2 regions of the Nonomuraea sp. NPDC050680 genome follow, and region 2 is predicted to be linked to the other one. Evidence: riboswitches for the same ligand, from Rfam matches in the RefSeq annotation. Region 2 holds a riboswitch; the other holds the start of a gene.
What was found. A riboswitch is a leader RNA that binds a small molecule or an ion and turns the genes downstream of it on or off. The one in region 2 is predicted to bind glycine.
Positions count from the first base shown of each region.

Region 1 (6,784 bases), on a different contig from region 2:
TAGGTGAGCATGATCGCGGCCAGCGCGTCGCGGTGCTTGTCGATCTTGGCGTCGAGGTCGGCCAGGTCCACGTTGCCCTCGGTGTCGCAGGCCACGACCACGACACGCATGCCGGCCATGACGGCGCTGGCCGCGTTCGTGCCGTGCGCGGAGGACGGGATGAGGCAGATGTCGCGGTGCTCGTCGCCGTGGTCGCGGTGGTAGGCCCGGATCGCGAGCAGCCCGGCGAACTCTCCCTGGGACCCGGCGTTCGGCTGGATGGAGACCGCGTCGTAGCCGGTCACCTCGGCCAGCCACTCCTCCAGGGTCTCGATGAGGTGGCGGTAACCCGCGGCCTGCCCGACGGGCGCGAAGGGATGGATCCCGGCGAACTCCGGCCAGGTGATGGGCTCCATCTCGGTGGTCGCGTTCAGCTTCATCGTGCAGGAGCCGAGCGGGATCATGGACCGGTCGAGGGCGATGTCCTTGTCCTGGAGTCTGCGCAGGTAGCGCAGCATCGCGGTCTCGGAGTGGTGGCTGTGGAAGACCGGGTGGGTGAGGTAGCCGGACTCCCGCCTCAGCGCGGCGGGCAGCGTGTCCAGCCCCTCGTCGGTGAGGAGGCCGGCCACCGGCCCGCTGACGCCGAAGGCGGCGGCGACCTGCTCGAGGTCGGCCGCCGTGGTCTTCTCGTCGCAGGCGACGGAGACGTGGTCGGCGTCGGCCTGCCACAGGTTGACGCCGCGTTCGGCGGCCTGCCGGACGACCTCGGCGGCCCGGCCGGGCACCCTGGCCAGCACGGTGTCGAAGAACTCCTGGTGGACGACCTCGACGCCGCCGCGGCGCAGGCACTCGGCCAGCGCGGCGGCGTGCCGGTGCACGCGGGCGGCGATGCGGCGCAGCCCGTCGGGGCCGTGGTAGACGGCGTACATGCCGGCGATGACGGCGAGCAGGACCTGCGCGGTGCAGATGTTGCTGGTGGCCTTCTCGCGCCTGATGTGCTGCTCGCGGGTCTGCAGGGCCAGCCGGTAGGCGGGCGCGCCGTCGGCGTCGACGGAGACGCCCACCAGGCGGCCGGGCATCTGCCGCTGCAGTCCTTCGCGTACGGACATGTAGGCGGCGTGCGGCCCGCCGAAGCCGAACGGCACGCCGAAGCGCTGCGAGGAGCCGATCGCGATGTCGGCGCCGAGCTCGCCCGGCGCGGTGACCAGGGTCAGCGCGAGCAGGTCGGCGGCGGCCACGACCAGCGCGCCCGCGGTGTGCGCCCGCTCGGCCACGGCGCGGAAGTCGCGCAGCCGGCCGGAGGCGCCCGGGTACTGGACGAGCACGCCGAAGCATTCGGGCAGCTCGCCGTCGAGCGCGTCCTCGATGAGCGTGATGCCCAGCGGCTCGGCGCGGGTGGCCAGCACCGCCTTGGTCTGGGGCAGCGCGTCGGCGTCGACGACGAACACGTCGCTCTTGGACTTGCCCGCGCGCCTGGCCAGCGTCATCGCCTCGGCGGCGGCCGTGCTCTCGTCGAGCAGGGAGGCGCCCGCGACGTCGAGCCCGGTCAGGTCGGAGACGACGGTCTGGAAGTTGAGCAGCGCCTCCAGGCGGCCCTGCGAGATCTCCGGCTGGTAGGGGGTGTAGGCGGTGTACCAGCCCGGGTTCTCCAGCAGGTTGCGGCGGATCACCGCCGGGGTGATCGTGTCGTGGTAGCCCAGGCCGATCATCGAGGTGAGCACCCGGTTGCGGCCCGCGATGGCCCGCAGCTCGGCGATGACCTCGCTCTCACTGGCCGCGGCGGGCAGTGAGAGCGAGTCCTTGATCCTGATGGACTCGGGGACGGCCACCGCCACCAGGTCGGCCACGGACTCGAATCCCACGGCCTCGAGCATGCGCTGCTGCTCGGATTCGGACGGGCCGATGTGCCGGGTCGAGAACGGCGGAGCTGACAGATCGGTCATGGAGGTGCCTCCCGAGGGCTATGGAGACCGGCGCCTGGGCGCGGGCGAGTGCCGGATCTCCCCCTCTGTCATGGCGACCTGAGAGCTTCACCCCATGAGGGCTTGCACCGTCGGTGAGGCGCGCCTGGCGGGCGTGCCTGCTTTCCAGAGTTGCCTACCCCGAGCGGTACGGGTGCCTGAGAGATTCCGGGGAGGGTTGCTCCTTCGGCGCCCCGGGACCAGCCCGGGACTCTCCCGCAGGGGGTCGTCAGCCTTGCGCTCTAAGGTTACTACCGTATTGCTACCCTATGCGGCGCGCCCGCCGCCGCTGGGCCAGCTCGTCAGCGGGGTGGTCGGCCGGGACGCTGTCCTCGACCGCCGCTCTTTCCCCCGGCAGCTCCGCGAGGGAGCCCTCGACCTCGCGCCAGACCCGGCCGAGCGCGATGCCGAACACGCCCTGGCCGCCCTGGAGCAGATCGATCACCTCGTCGGCCGAGGTGCACTCGTAGACGCTGACGCCGTCGCTCATGAGCGTGATCTGCGCGAGGTCGCCGACCCCGCGGTCACGCAGGTGTTGCACGGCCGTACGGATCTGCTGGAGGGAGACTCCGGTGTCGAGGAGCCGCTTGACGACCTTGAGCACCAGGATGTCGCGGAAGCTGTAGAGCCGTTGGGAGCCCGAGCCGTGCGCGGCTCTTATCGTCGGCAGGACCAGCTCCGTGCGCGCCCAGTAGTCGAGCTGCCGGTAGGTGATGCCGGCCGCCGCGCACGCCGTCGGGCCGCGGTATCCGATGTCACTCGGCAGTGTCGTGGGCTGCTCGTCGAAGAGCAGGCCCTGCTCTCCGGCACGCTGCCGCGCACTCTCACGCCGCACCGGATCTTCCTGGCCGGCCGTCTTTCCCTCGCCGCTGCTGACCGCCACGCGGACCTCCGGCTTTCTCTCATCCCGTGGCCTGATCTGGGGGTTCGTAAAAGCGCGGCCACGGGTTTCACTTGCACCGTAGGACCGTGACCATGTGCAGTCAACGATCCGGCTCGGCGCGTCGTGAAGCGTAAATGCACTGAAATACCTACCCCGCCCGGCCAAAGTCTTCGGGGGTGATCGTGTCAAGGAACTCCCTGAACTTCTCCACCTCGTCCTCTTGGTCGTCGGGGATGATCACCCCGGCCTCCTGGACGACCTCCTCACTGGCGAAGATTCGTGCTCCGGTGCGCAAGGCGAGCGCGATCGAGTCGGAGGGCCGCGCGCTCACCTCTACGCCGTTGGAGAACACCAGGTCGGCGAAGAAGATACCGTCACGCAGGGCGACGATGTTGACCGCGCGCAGGCCCACGCCAAGAGCGCTCAGCACGTCCCTGAACAGGTCGTGCGTGAGTGGCCGGGCTGGAGGCTCCTCCGCTTGGGCCAGAGCGATGGCCGTGGCTTCGGTCATCCCAATCCAAATCGGCAGGAACCTCTCCCCGTGTGCCTCCTTGAGCAAGACGATCGGCTGATTTGTGGGCATCTCTACGCGGACGCCCACGACCTCCATCTGCAACACGGGCTGCTCCATATTCGACTGGTCGGCGACCCCGGCACAGCTATTGAGCCGGTCCGCTTCTGCATTTCAACGTAACACCCGAGGGGCCTTGTATGTCCCGCTGGTCCGGTCATCGGCCTAGAACGGTTCGCACGCCCGTACGCACCAGGGCGGCGTGCAGGTCGAGCAGCAACGCCGACAGCTCCCTGGCGGCCTCGTCGGCCTCTCCGATGGCCCCTGGGGCGCGGCGTTTGAGTATGGGAGCGACCGTCTGCTCCACCAGACCGCACTCGCGCTCGGCGGCGGCCTTGACCGCGCGCAGATGCCGGGCGTGCAGGCCGAACCGGGCCAGGGCGCCGACGCTGCGCGCCACGTTGAGCGCTTCCTCGTCGTAGCGCCTGGCCGTCGCCGCGAGCAGCCCGTAGTCCTCGAGCTCGGCGAGGGTGTCCTCGTCGAGCCCAGCCGCCTCCAGCAGTTCGGCGCGGCTCAGCCGCACCTCCCGCGCCTGCGGCCGGTCGGTCACGGCACGCGGGCGGCCGAAGTGCTCGGCCATCTTGTCCTTGATCACCCGCAGCGGCAGGTAGTGGTCGCGCTGCTCGGTGAGGATGTAGCGCAGCTGCTCGACGTGCAGGTGGGTGAACTTGCGGTAGCCCGACGGGCTGCGCTCCGGCTCGATGAGCCCCTCGCCCTCCAAGAAGCGGATCTTGGAGATCGACACATCGGGGAACTCGCCCTGGAGCATGGCGAGCACCTCCCCGATGCTCATGTGCGAGCGTGCCGCCTGCGCGCTCATGCGGCTTCCTCCGTGAGCCGCATGAACGCGGTGACTATCGGTCGCTCGCTGCGCTCGCTCATGCGCCGGCGGCGGTCCGCATCAGGAAGACGAGGCGGAACTTGCCGATCTGCACCTCGTCACCGGAGTGCAGCGGCACCTCCTCGATGCGCTCCCTGTTGACGTAGGTGCCGTTGAGGCTGCCCACGTCGCGCACGGAGAACTGGCCGCCGCGAAGGCGGTAGAACTCCACATGCCGCCGGGAGACCGTGATGTCGTCCAGGAAGATGTCGCTCTCGGGATGGCGCCCCGTGGTGGTGAGGTCCTTGTCAAGGCGGAAACGGCTCCCGGCGTTGGGCCCCCTGGTCACCGTGAGCAACGCCGCGCCAGGCGGCAGCTGCTCCACCAGCGCGCGCTCGGCGAGGAGCATGTCACCGGTCTCAGCCTCGTACGCCTCGATTCCCGCGACAGAGATCGTCGATGTGGTGTCCCCGGCGACCTCGGTTCTGGTCAGCGGTGACCCACAACGGGAACAGAAACGGGCATCCTCGGGGTTGGCGTGCCCGCACTGCGTGCAGTAGACGCTCGGCATCGATCGGCTCGGCCTCCTACCGCGAAGACGCGGCAACGGGGATCTGGGCGCGCCTCGCTTCGCTCTTCAAGTTTGCGAATGCCGCAACTTACGCTGATCAGCGGCAAAGGTCAAGGCGGGGCGCTGGACGACGGGTTCGGACGGTGACAAAGTTACCGCCGCCCGAGCCCCAAGGTCCATGCCGCCGCGCGTTTCTACATTACGATCTTGTACGTTCCGCCGCCACCGATCCGCCAGTGTCACTCTCCGTGACAGTTTCATGCGGATTGCCGTACGATTTCGGTCCCGAGGGTCAGGAAGCCGCCTCCTCGACCACGCGGGCCCAGTGCTCCAGGAGCGACTGCGCGGTGTCCATGTCGGCGGCCTCGGCCCACAGATCGGTGACCGGCTCGGTGGCCGCGGGCAGGATCAGCACCCAGCTCCCATCCTCGGCGGCCACCCGCACCCCGTCGGTGGTGTCGACGCGGCAGCCCTCCGGCTCGGCCTCGGCCGCCTCGATGACCGAGCGCATGACGGCGCCCTTGGCCGCCCACGGGGTCGGCACCGTACGCTTGAGCAGCTTGGCCTCGGGGATGCGCGCGTCGATCTGGCTGAGCGAGAGCCGGGTGCGGGCGACCAGGCCGAGCAGCCGCATGAACGCCGCCACCCCGTCGATCGCCGGGCCGAACTCGGGCACCACGAAGCCGCCCCTGCCGTCGCCGGCGAAGATCATGTCGTCGTCCACCGCGGCCGAGGTGAGAGCGTCGACCGCGGTGGAGGTCCACCGCACCTGTACGCCGTGGAAGCGGCAGACCTGCTCGGCGACCCTGGTGGTGGTGACGGGCAGCGCCACCCGGCCGGTCCTGCGCTCGGCGGCGATCAGGTCGAGCACGACGAGCAGGGCCCGCTCCTCGCCGATGAGCTGGCCCATCTCGTCCACCAGCGCGATGCGCTCACCCACGGGGTCGAACCGCACCCCGAAGGCCGCCCTGGAGGAGCTCACGAGCTCCGACAGGCGCTGCAGGTCCCTTCGGCGCTCGGCGAACGTCTCCGTGGGCGAGATGTCGTCCAGGCGGGCGTTCACGGTGAGCACGTCGACGCCGACCCGGCCGAGCAGCGTGGGCAGGACCAGCGCCGAGGTCCCTCCGGCGCAGTCGACGACGACCTTCATGTCCCTGATGCCGGTCATGTCGACGCAGCGCAGCAGCTCGTACGCGTAGTCCTCGACCGCCCTGGCGGGAAAGCGGAGCTCGGCGATCTCGCCGGGGAAGGCGCGCCGGAACTCCTGGCGGGAGAAGACGCGCTCCAGCTTGCGCTGGGCGGCCGGGGGCAGGTCGGCGCCGCGGTCGTCCATGATGACGATGTCGATGCTCTGCGGGTCGCCCGCGGTGGTGCGCAGCGCGATGCCGCCCGCGGCCGACTCCCTGGCCGTGTGGAAGCGGGCCACCGGCAGCGGCGCGGCCTCCAGGTCGAGGACGTTGATGGCGCTGGCGTTGAGCGCGCCGATCACGGCCCGCTTCAGCGCCCTGGCGGCCAGCGAGGAGTCGCGCGAGGTGACGACGTGCTCGCCCTTCTTCAGGGTGGTGGCGTACGCGCTGGCCAGCCGTACGCACAGCTCGGGGGTGATCTCCACGTTGACCAGGCCGCTGACACCGCGGGGGCCGAACAGGCTGCGCTGGCCGCGCGACTCCCAGATGACGCTGGTGTTGACGACGGCGCCGGCCTCGATGGTCTTGAACGGGTAGACCTTGACGCCGCTGGAGACGTACGCCTCGGGCTCGATGACGCACTCGTCGCCGATGACGGCGTTCTCCTCGATGCGGGCCCCGGCCATCACGTCGGTGCTCTTGCCGATCACGCAGCCGCGCAGGTGGCTGCCGGGGCCCAGGTAGACGTTGTCGTGGACGACCGCCCGGTGCAGGAAGGCGCCTTCGCGCACGACCGTGTTGTTGCCGAGCACCGTGTACTCGCGCAGCTCTGCGCCGCCCTCGACCTTGGCGTACGCGCCGACCAGCAGCGG
Region 1 is NZ_JBFAIF010000004.1:233,309-240,092, forward strand. Features, by position in the region: gene gcvP (aminomethyl-transferring glycine dehydrogenase) at 1-1,922, opposite strand, end outside; glycine riboswitch at 2,077-2,169, opposite strand; gene AB0H88_RS16815 (MerR family transcriptional regulator) at 2,203-2,823, opposite strand; gene AB0H88_RS16820 (bifunctional nuclease family protein) at 2,972-3,442, opposite strand; gene AB0H88_RS16825 (MerR family transcriptional regulator) at 3,552-4,214, opposite strand; gene AB0H88_RS16830 (FHA domain-containing protein) at 4,273-4,785, opposite strand; gene AB0H88_RS16835 (mannose-1-phosphate guanyltransferase) at 5,078-6,784, opposite strand, start outside.
Region 1: linked by a shared signal. The riboswitch ahead of gcvP (aminomethyl-transferring glycine dehydrogenase) and the one ahead of gcvT (glycine cleavage system aminomethyltransferase GcvT) in region 2 are both predicted to bind glycine.

Region 2 (6,784 bases):
CGGGCGTGCCGCCCATGACCTCCGTGAGGCCCGCGGCGGCCATGGAGCAGGCCGAGCCGACCTCGCCCTGGCAGCCGACCTCGGCGCCCGAGATCGAGGCGTTCTCCTTGAACAGGACGCCGATCGCCGCCGCGGTGAGGAAGAAGCGGACGATGCCGTCGTCGTCGGCGTGCGGGATGAAGCGGGAGTAGTAGGTCAGGACGGCGGGGATGATGCCCGCGGCGCCGTTCGTGGGGGCGGTGACGATACGGCCGCCCGCGGCGTTCTCCTCGTTGACCGCCAGCGCGAACAGCGACACCCAGTCCATGGCGTGCAGCGGGTCGGTCTTCGGCGACTCGGTCTGCAGGCGGCGGTGGAGACGGTTCGCGCGGCGCTTGACCTTGAGGCCGCCCGGCAGCACGCCCTCCTTGGCGATGCCGCGCTCGACGCACTCGCACATGACCTGCCACAGATGCAGGATCTGCGCGCGGATCTCGGCGGCGGAGCGGCCGAACGCCCGCTCGTTCTCCAGCATCAGCGCGGAGATGGACAACCCCGTGTTGGAGCAGTGCTTGAGCAGCTCGTCGCCGGTCGTGAAGGGGTAGGGCAGAACGGTGTCGTCGGGCTTGATGCGGTCGGCGCCCGTGGCCTGCTCGTCCACCACGAAGCCGCCGCCGACCGAGAAGTAGACCTTCTCACGCAGCTTCTCGCCCGATGCGGAGAAGGCGGTGAAGCGCATGCCGTTCGGGTGCTCGGGCAGGGAGATCTTGCGCTCGAACACGAGGTCCTCGCCCACGACGAAGGGGATCTCCTGCGTGCCGTAGAGCCGGACCGTGCCGGACTCGCGCATCGCGGCCAGGCGCCCGTCGATGGAGTCCACGTCGACCAGTTCGGGCTTCTCGCCCGACAGCCCCAGCAGGACGGCCTTGTCGCTGCCGTGGCCTTTGCCGGTCAGGCCGAGCGAGCCGTACAGGATCGCCTCGACGCGGGCCGTACGCGCGAGCAGGTCGTCGTCGTGCAGGCCACGGGCGAACTTGTGTGCGGCGGCCATGGGACCGCCGGTGTGTGAACTCGACGGACCGATGCCGATCTTGAACAGGTCGAAGACGCTGATCGCCATTGATGGGCGCCCTTCAGAAGGGCCGGGGCCCGGCAGGACCCCGGCGGGTGGGTCAGGACTCGCCTGAGGTGAGCGCCGCATACTCCTCGGCGGTGAGCAGGTCCTCGGGGTCGCCTTCCACGCGCACGCGGAACATCCAGCCATCGCCGTAGGAGTCGCTGTTGGCCAGCGACGGATCGTCCACGACGGCCTGGTTGACCTCGACGATCTCGCCGCCGACGGGGGTGTAGATCTCGCTCACCGACTTGGTCGACTCGACCTCACCTATGGAGTCACCCGCCTCGACGGTCGAGCCGACCTCCGGAAGCTGCACGAAGACGACATCACCCAGCGCCTCGGCCGCGTAGGCCGTGATGCCGATGGTCACGGTGATGCCGTCGTCGAGGCCGGCCACCCACTCGTGCTCCTTGGTGTAGCTCAGGTCGTCTGGGATGTTGCTCACTTGTTCCTCCTGTAAAAGGGCAGCTCAATGAGGTCCATAGGTTCATGGCTGCCCCGGATGTCCACGGCCAGACCTGCGTCGGCCCCATTGTCGACGTAGGCCATGGCGATGGGCTTGCCCAGGGTCTGGGAGGGTGCCCCGCTGGTGACCTCGCCGACGACGGCGCCGTCCTTGGTCACCGGGTATCCGTGGCGCGGCACCCGGCGACCCCGCGCGACCAGTCCGACGAGCCGGCGCCGCGGCGGCGTGTCCATGACCGCCTCCAGCGCCGACCTGCCGACGAAGTCGCCCGGCTTGTCGAATTTCACCACTCTGCCCAGCCCCGCGTCGAACGGGGTCAGCTCGACGCCGAGCTCGTTGCCGTACAGCGGCATGCCCGCTTCGAGCCTGAGCGTGTCACGGCTGGACAGACCCGCAGCTCGCAGCTCGTACGGACGGCCGGCCTCGGTCAGCGCGTGCCAGAGCGGCACGGCGTCCTGGTTGGCCACGAACAGCTCGAACCCGTCCTCACCCGTGTAGCCGGTGCGCGCGATGAGCGCCTGCCGTCCGTCGACCAGACCGGGCAGCCCCGCGTAGTACTTGAGCCCGGCGAGGTCGGCGTCGGTGAGCGTGGCGAGGATCTCCTGGGCGCGCGGCCCCTGCACGGCGATCAGCGCGTACTGCTCCGAGCGATCCTCGACCACCGCGTTGTACGACTTGGCGCGATTTTTCAGTTCTTCCCCGACTTTTTCATAGTTGGAGGCGTTGGCCACCACCATGAACTCCTCGTCCCCGAGCCGGTAGACGATCAGGTCGTCCAGCACCCCACCACGCTCGTTCACGATCATGGTGTAGCGGGCGCGGCCGGGCGCGAGTGCCGACAGGTGCCCCACCAGCGCGTAGTCGAGCGCCTGACCCGCCTGAGGTCCGGTCACGAAGATCTCGCCCATGTGGGAGAGGTCGAACAGCCCGGCCGCCTGGCGGACGGCGTTGTGCTCGGCGGACTCGCTGCCGTAGCGGAGCGGCATCAGCCACCCGGCGAAATCAGTCAATGTCGCGCCGAGGCTCTCGTGGACGTCTCGGAGCGGTGTAGGACGTGACATATGCGCACCTCAGGGCAGGATCGGATGCCAGACATCCTCCCCCTCTGTCATGGGTGCCTGAGAGCTTCGCCCGTAATTTGCCGGACTTTCACCTTCGGCGAGGCCGCCAGGCCTGCTTTCCAGAGGACACCTCGTCCGTGCGGTCCTTTGCCTTGAGAGGTTCGCGGGGAGGGCTTGCTCCTTCAGGGGACCTGGCCGGATGCCAGGACACTCTCCCGCACGGTTTCGTCGGTGATGTCCGCAAGCCTAGTGCCGTTATGGGGGAGTTGTCGCGTTCGGCTCCGGCCGCCTGGGGGCAAAAGCGCCGCGCCGGGGTGAGGCTCAGCAGGCGGCCACGAGCGCCTCGAACAGCGCGCAGTCCTTCGCCGCCTCCGGATGCCACTGCACGGCCATGGCGAACGCCCGGGAGTCCAGCTCCACCGCCTCGACCGTGCCGTCGTCGGCCACGGCGGACACGGTGAGGCCCGGCGCGAGCCGGTCGATGGCCTGGTGGTGGTAGTGCGGCACGGCCACCGGCTCGGCTCCGAGCGCCTTGCCGACGCGGGTCCCCGGGACGGGCCGGATGGGCAGGTGGCCGAACTCGCCGGGCGCGGGGGAGTGCCCGGTGTGTCCCACCACATCGGGCAGATGCTGGTGCAGGGTCCCGCCGAGTGCGACGTTGAGCACCTGCATGCCCCGACATATCCCGAGATAGGGCAGGTCAGCGTCAAGAGCCGCCTCGATCACCGCGAACTCCGCCGTGTCCCGAAATTTCCTGATGTAGCCGGTCTGGTCGTGTGGCTCCTGGCCGTACCGCTCGGGTGAGACGTCACCGCCGCCGGCCAGGATCAACCCGTCCAACCGTGCCACCAGCCGGGCGGGCGACCCGGCGGGCGGCAGGATCACCGGCTGCCCGCCGGCCCGGACCACCTGCTCCACGTACATGTACGGCAACAGGGCGACCGGCATCTCCCACACGGTGTAGCGGGCAGGCTCGACATAGGACGTGATCCCGATGACGGGTCGCTCCACAACTTCCCTTCCTAAAGAGGAGTGACGTAGGCGCCCGAGATGCCCCCGTCGACGAGGAACTCCGAGCCCGTGATGAAGGAGGCGTCGTCGCTGGCCAGGAACGCCACCGCCGCCGCGATCTCCGACGCCTCGGCGAAGCGGCCCACCGGCACGTGCACCAGGCGGCGCGCGGCCCGCTCAGGGTCCTTGGCGAACAGCTCTTGGAGCAGCGGCGTGTTGACCGGCCCCGGGCACAGCGCGTTCACCCGGATCCCCTCGCGCGCGAACTGGACTCCGAGCTCGCGCGACATCGCGAGCACCCCGCCCTTCGAGGCCGTGTAGGAGATCTGCGACGTCGCCGACCCCATCACCGCCACGAACGACGCGGTGTTGATGATCGAGCCCTTGCCCTGCCGCCGCATGTACGGAATCGCGTGCTTGCAGCACAGGTAGACGCTCGTCAGGTTCACCTCCTGTACCCGCCGCCACGCCTCGATGCCGGTCTCCAGGATCGAGTCGTCCTCGGGCGGCGAGATGCCCGCGTTGTTGAAGGCGATGTCGACGGAGCCATAGGTGTCGAACGCCGTCTGGAACATCCGGACGACGTCGTCCTCGCTGGTCACGTCGACCTTGACGAAGAGCCCGCCCACCTCGGAGGCGGCCTTGGTGCCCGCCTCCTCGTCGACGTCGGCGCAGACCACCTTGGCGCCCTCTTCGGCGAACCGCCGCGCGGTGGCCAGGCCGATGCCGCCGCCCGCACCGGTGATCACGGCGACGCGGTTGTGCAAACGCTGCATGTGTGTCACTCCGTTGAGATGAAGACGTTCTTGGTCTCGGTGAACGCCATGAGGGCGTCCGGGCCCAGCTCCCGGCCGAGGCCGGACTCCTTGAAGCCGCCGAACGGCGTCCAGTGGCGGACCGAGGAGTGCGAGTTCACCGACAGCGCGCCCGCCTCCACGGCCCGCGCGACGCGCAGCGCCCGGCCGACGTCGCGGGTCCAGATGGAGCCGCTCAGGCCGTACGGCGTGTCGTTGGCGATCCGCACCGCCTCCGCCTCGTCCGCGAACGGCACCACCGACACCACCGGCCCGAAGATCTCCTCGGTGAAGGCCCGATCGGTGAGCGCCGGCGTCAGGACCGTCGGCGGGAACCAGAACCCCTTGCCCTGCGGGCAGTCGCCCTGCAGGTACGGCGGGCCGTCGATGAAGCCGCGCACCCGCTCCAGATGTTCGGCGCTGATCAGGGGGCCCATCTCGGTGCTCTCGTCGAGCGGGTCGCCGACTCTGACGTTCTGTACGGCCGGCAGCAGCAGCTCCAGGAACGCGTCGTAGACCTCCGCCTGCACCAGAATCCTGGATCGGGCGCAGCAGTCCTGGCCGGAGTTATCGAAGACGGCATACGGCGCCGTTTTCGCCGCTTTTTCCAGATCCGAGTCCGCAAACACGATATTTGCGGATTTGCCGCCTAGTTCGAGGGTTATCCGCTTTACCTGGGTTGCCGCCTTGGCGGCGATCTCCTTGCCCACCTCGGTCGAGCCGGTGAACACGATCTTGGCCACCTGCGGATGCTCGACCAGGCGGGCCCCCGCGACCTCCCCTGCCCCGGGCAGCACCTGGAGCACCCCCTCGGGGAGGCCCGCGGCGAGGGCCAGCTCGGCCAGCCTCAGCGCGGTCAGCGGGGTCCATTCGGCGGGCTTGACGATCACCGTGTTGCCCGCGGCCAGCGCCGGGGCGACGCCCCAGCTCATGATGAGCATAGGGAAGTTCCAGGGCACGATCACGCCCACCACGCCCAGCGGCTCCTGGAAGGTGATGTCCACGCCGCCGGGCACCGGGATCTGCTTGCCGTGGTTGCGCTCGGGGGCGGCGGCGTAGAAGTGCAGCACGTCGCGTACCGCGCCCGCCTCCCAGCGGGCGTTGCCGATCGGGTGGCCGGAGTTCGTGAGCTCCAGCAGCGCCAGCTCCTCCCGGTGCGCGTCCACCAGGTCGGCGAAGCGGCGCAGGAGCCGCGCCCGGTCGCCGGGCGCCACGTCGCGCCAGCTCTGGTAGGCCCGCCTGGCACGCTCCACGGCCCGGTCGACCTCGGCCGCGTCGGCCATCTCCACCTCGGCGAGGACTTCCTCCGTCGCCGGATTGACGATCCGCATCCTGCTCACATCCGCTCGAAACCCCGGAACAGCTCCCAGTCCGTGACAGCCGCGTCGAAGGCGGCCAGCTCGATCCGGGCGTTGTTCGCATAGTGCGCCACCACGTCGTCGCCGAACGTCTCACGCGCCAGCTTCGACCCCTCGAACAGCGCCAGCGCATCCCGCAACGTGTGCGGCACGGTCTCGGCGCCGGAGTCGTAGGCATTGCCCCCGAACGCGTCCTCCAGCGGCAGCTCCTCGTCGATGCCGCGCAGCCCGGCCGCGATCAGCGCCGACACCGCGAGGTAGGGGTTCACGTCGCCGCCCGGCACCCGGTTCTCGATGCGCAGCGACTCCCCGTGGCCCACGAGCCTGAGCGAGCAGGTGCGGTTGTCCACGCCCCACTTGACGGCCGTGGGGGCGAAGCTGCCGGGGACGTAGCGCTTGTAGGAGTTGATGTTCGGGGCGTAGAAGAGGGTGAGCTCGCGCATGTGGGCCAGCTGTCCGGCGATGAAGCGGGCGCCGAGCTCGGACAGCCCGTGGGGGCCGTCACCCGCCATCACCGGGTCGCCGTCCAGGCTCCGCAACGAGATGTGGATGTGGCAGGAGTTGCCCTCGCGCTGGTTCGGCTTGGCCATGAAGGTGATCGACTTGCCCTCCTGAGCCGCGATCTCCTTGGCGCCGTTCTTGTAGATGGAATGGTTGTCGCAGGTCTTCAGCGCCTCGTCGTAGCGGAAGGCGATCTCGTGCTGGCCCAGATTGCACTCGCCCTTGGCGGACTCGACGTACAGCCCAGCCCCCTCCATGTCCCGCCTTATCCGGCGAAGGAGGGGTTCGATGCGGGCTGTTCCGAGAAGGGAGTAGTCGACGTTGTAGAGGTTCGCGGGGGACATGTCGCGGTACGCGCGCTTCCACGCGTCCTCGTAGCTGTCCTCGTACACCACGAACTCCAGCTCGGTGCCCACGAAGGCGGCCAGGCCGCGGTCGGCGAGCCGGGCGAGCTGCGCGCGCAGGATCTGCCGCGGCGAGGCGGTCACGTCGTCGCC
Region 2 is NZ_JBFAIF010000005.1:67,397-74,180, reverse strand. Features, by position in the region: gene AB0H88_RS20275 (L-serine ammonia-lyase) at 1-1,099, opposite strand, end outside; gene gcvH (glycine cleavage system protein GcvH) at 1,152-1,541, opposite strand; gene gcvT (glycine cleavage system aminomethyltransferase GcvT) at 1,538-2,623, opposite strand; glycine riboswitch at 2,754-2,851, opposite strand; gene AB0H88_RS20260 (gamma-glutamyl-gamma-aminobutyrate hydrolase family protein) at 2,945-3,634, opposite strand; gene AB0H88_RS20255 (3-oxoacyl-ACP reductase) at 3,646-4,410, opposite strand; gene AB0H88_RS20250 (aldehyde dehydrogenase family protein) at 4,416-5,759, opposite strand; gene AB0H88_RS20245 (glutamine synthetase family protein) at 5,765-6,784, opposite strand, start outside.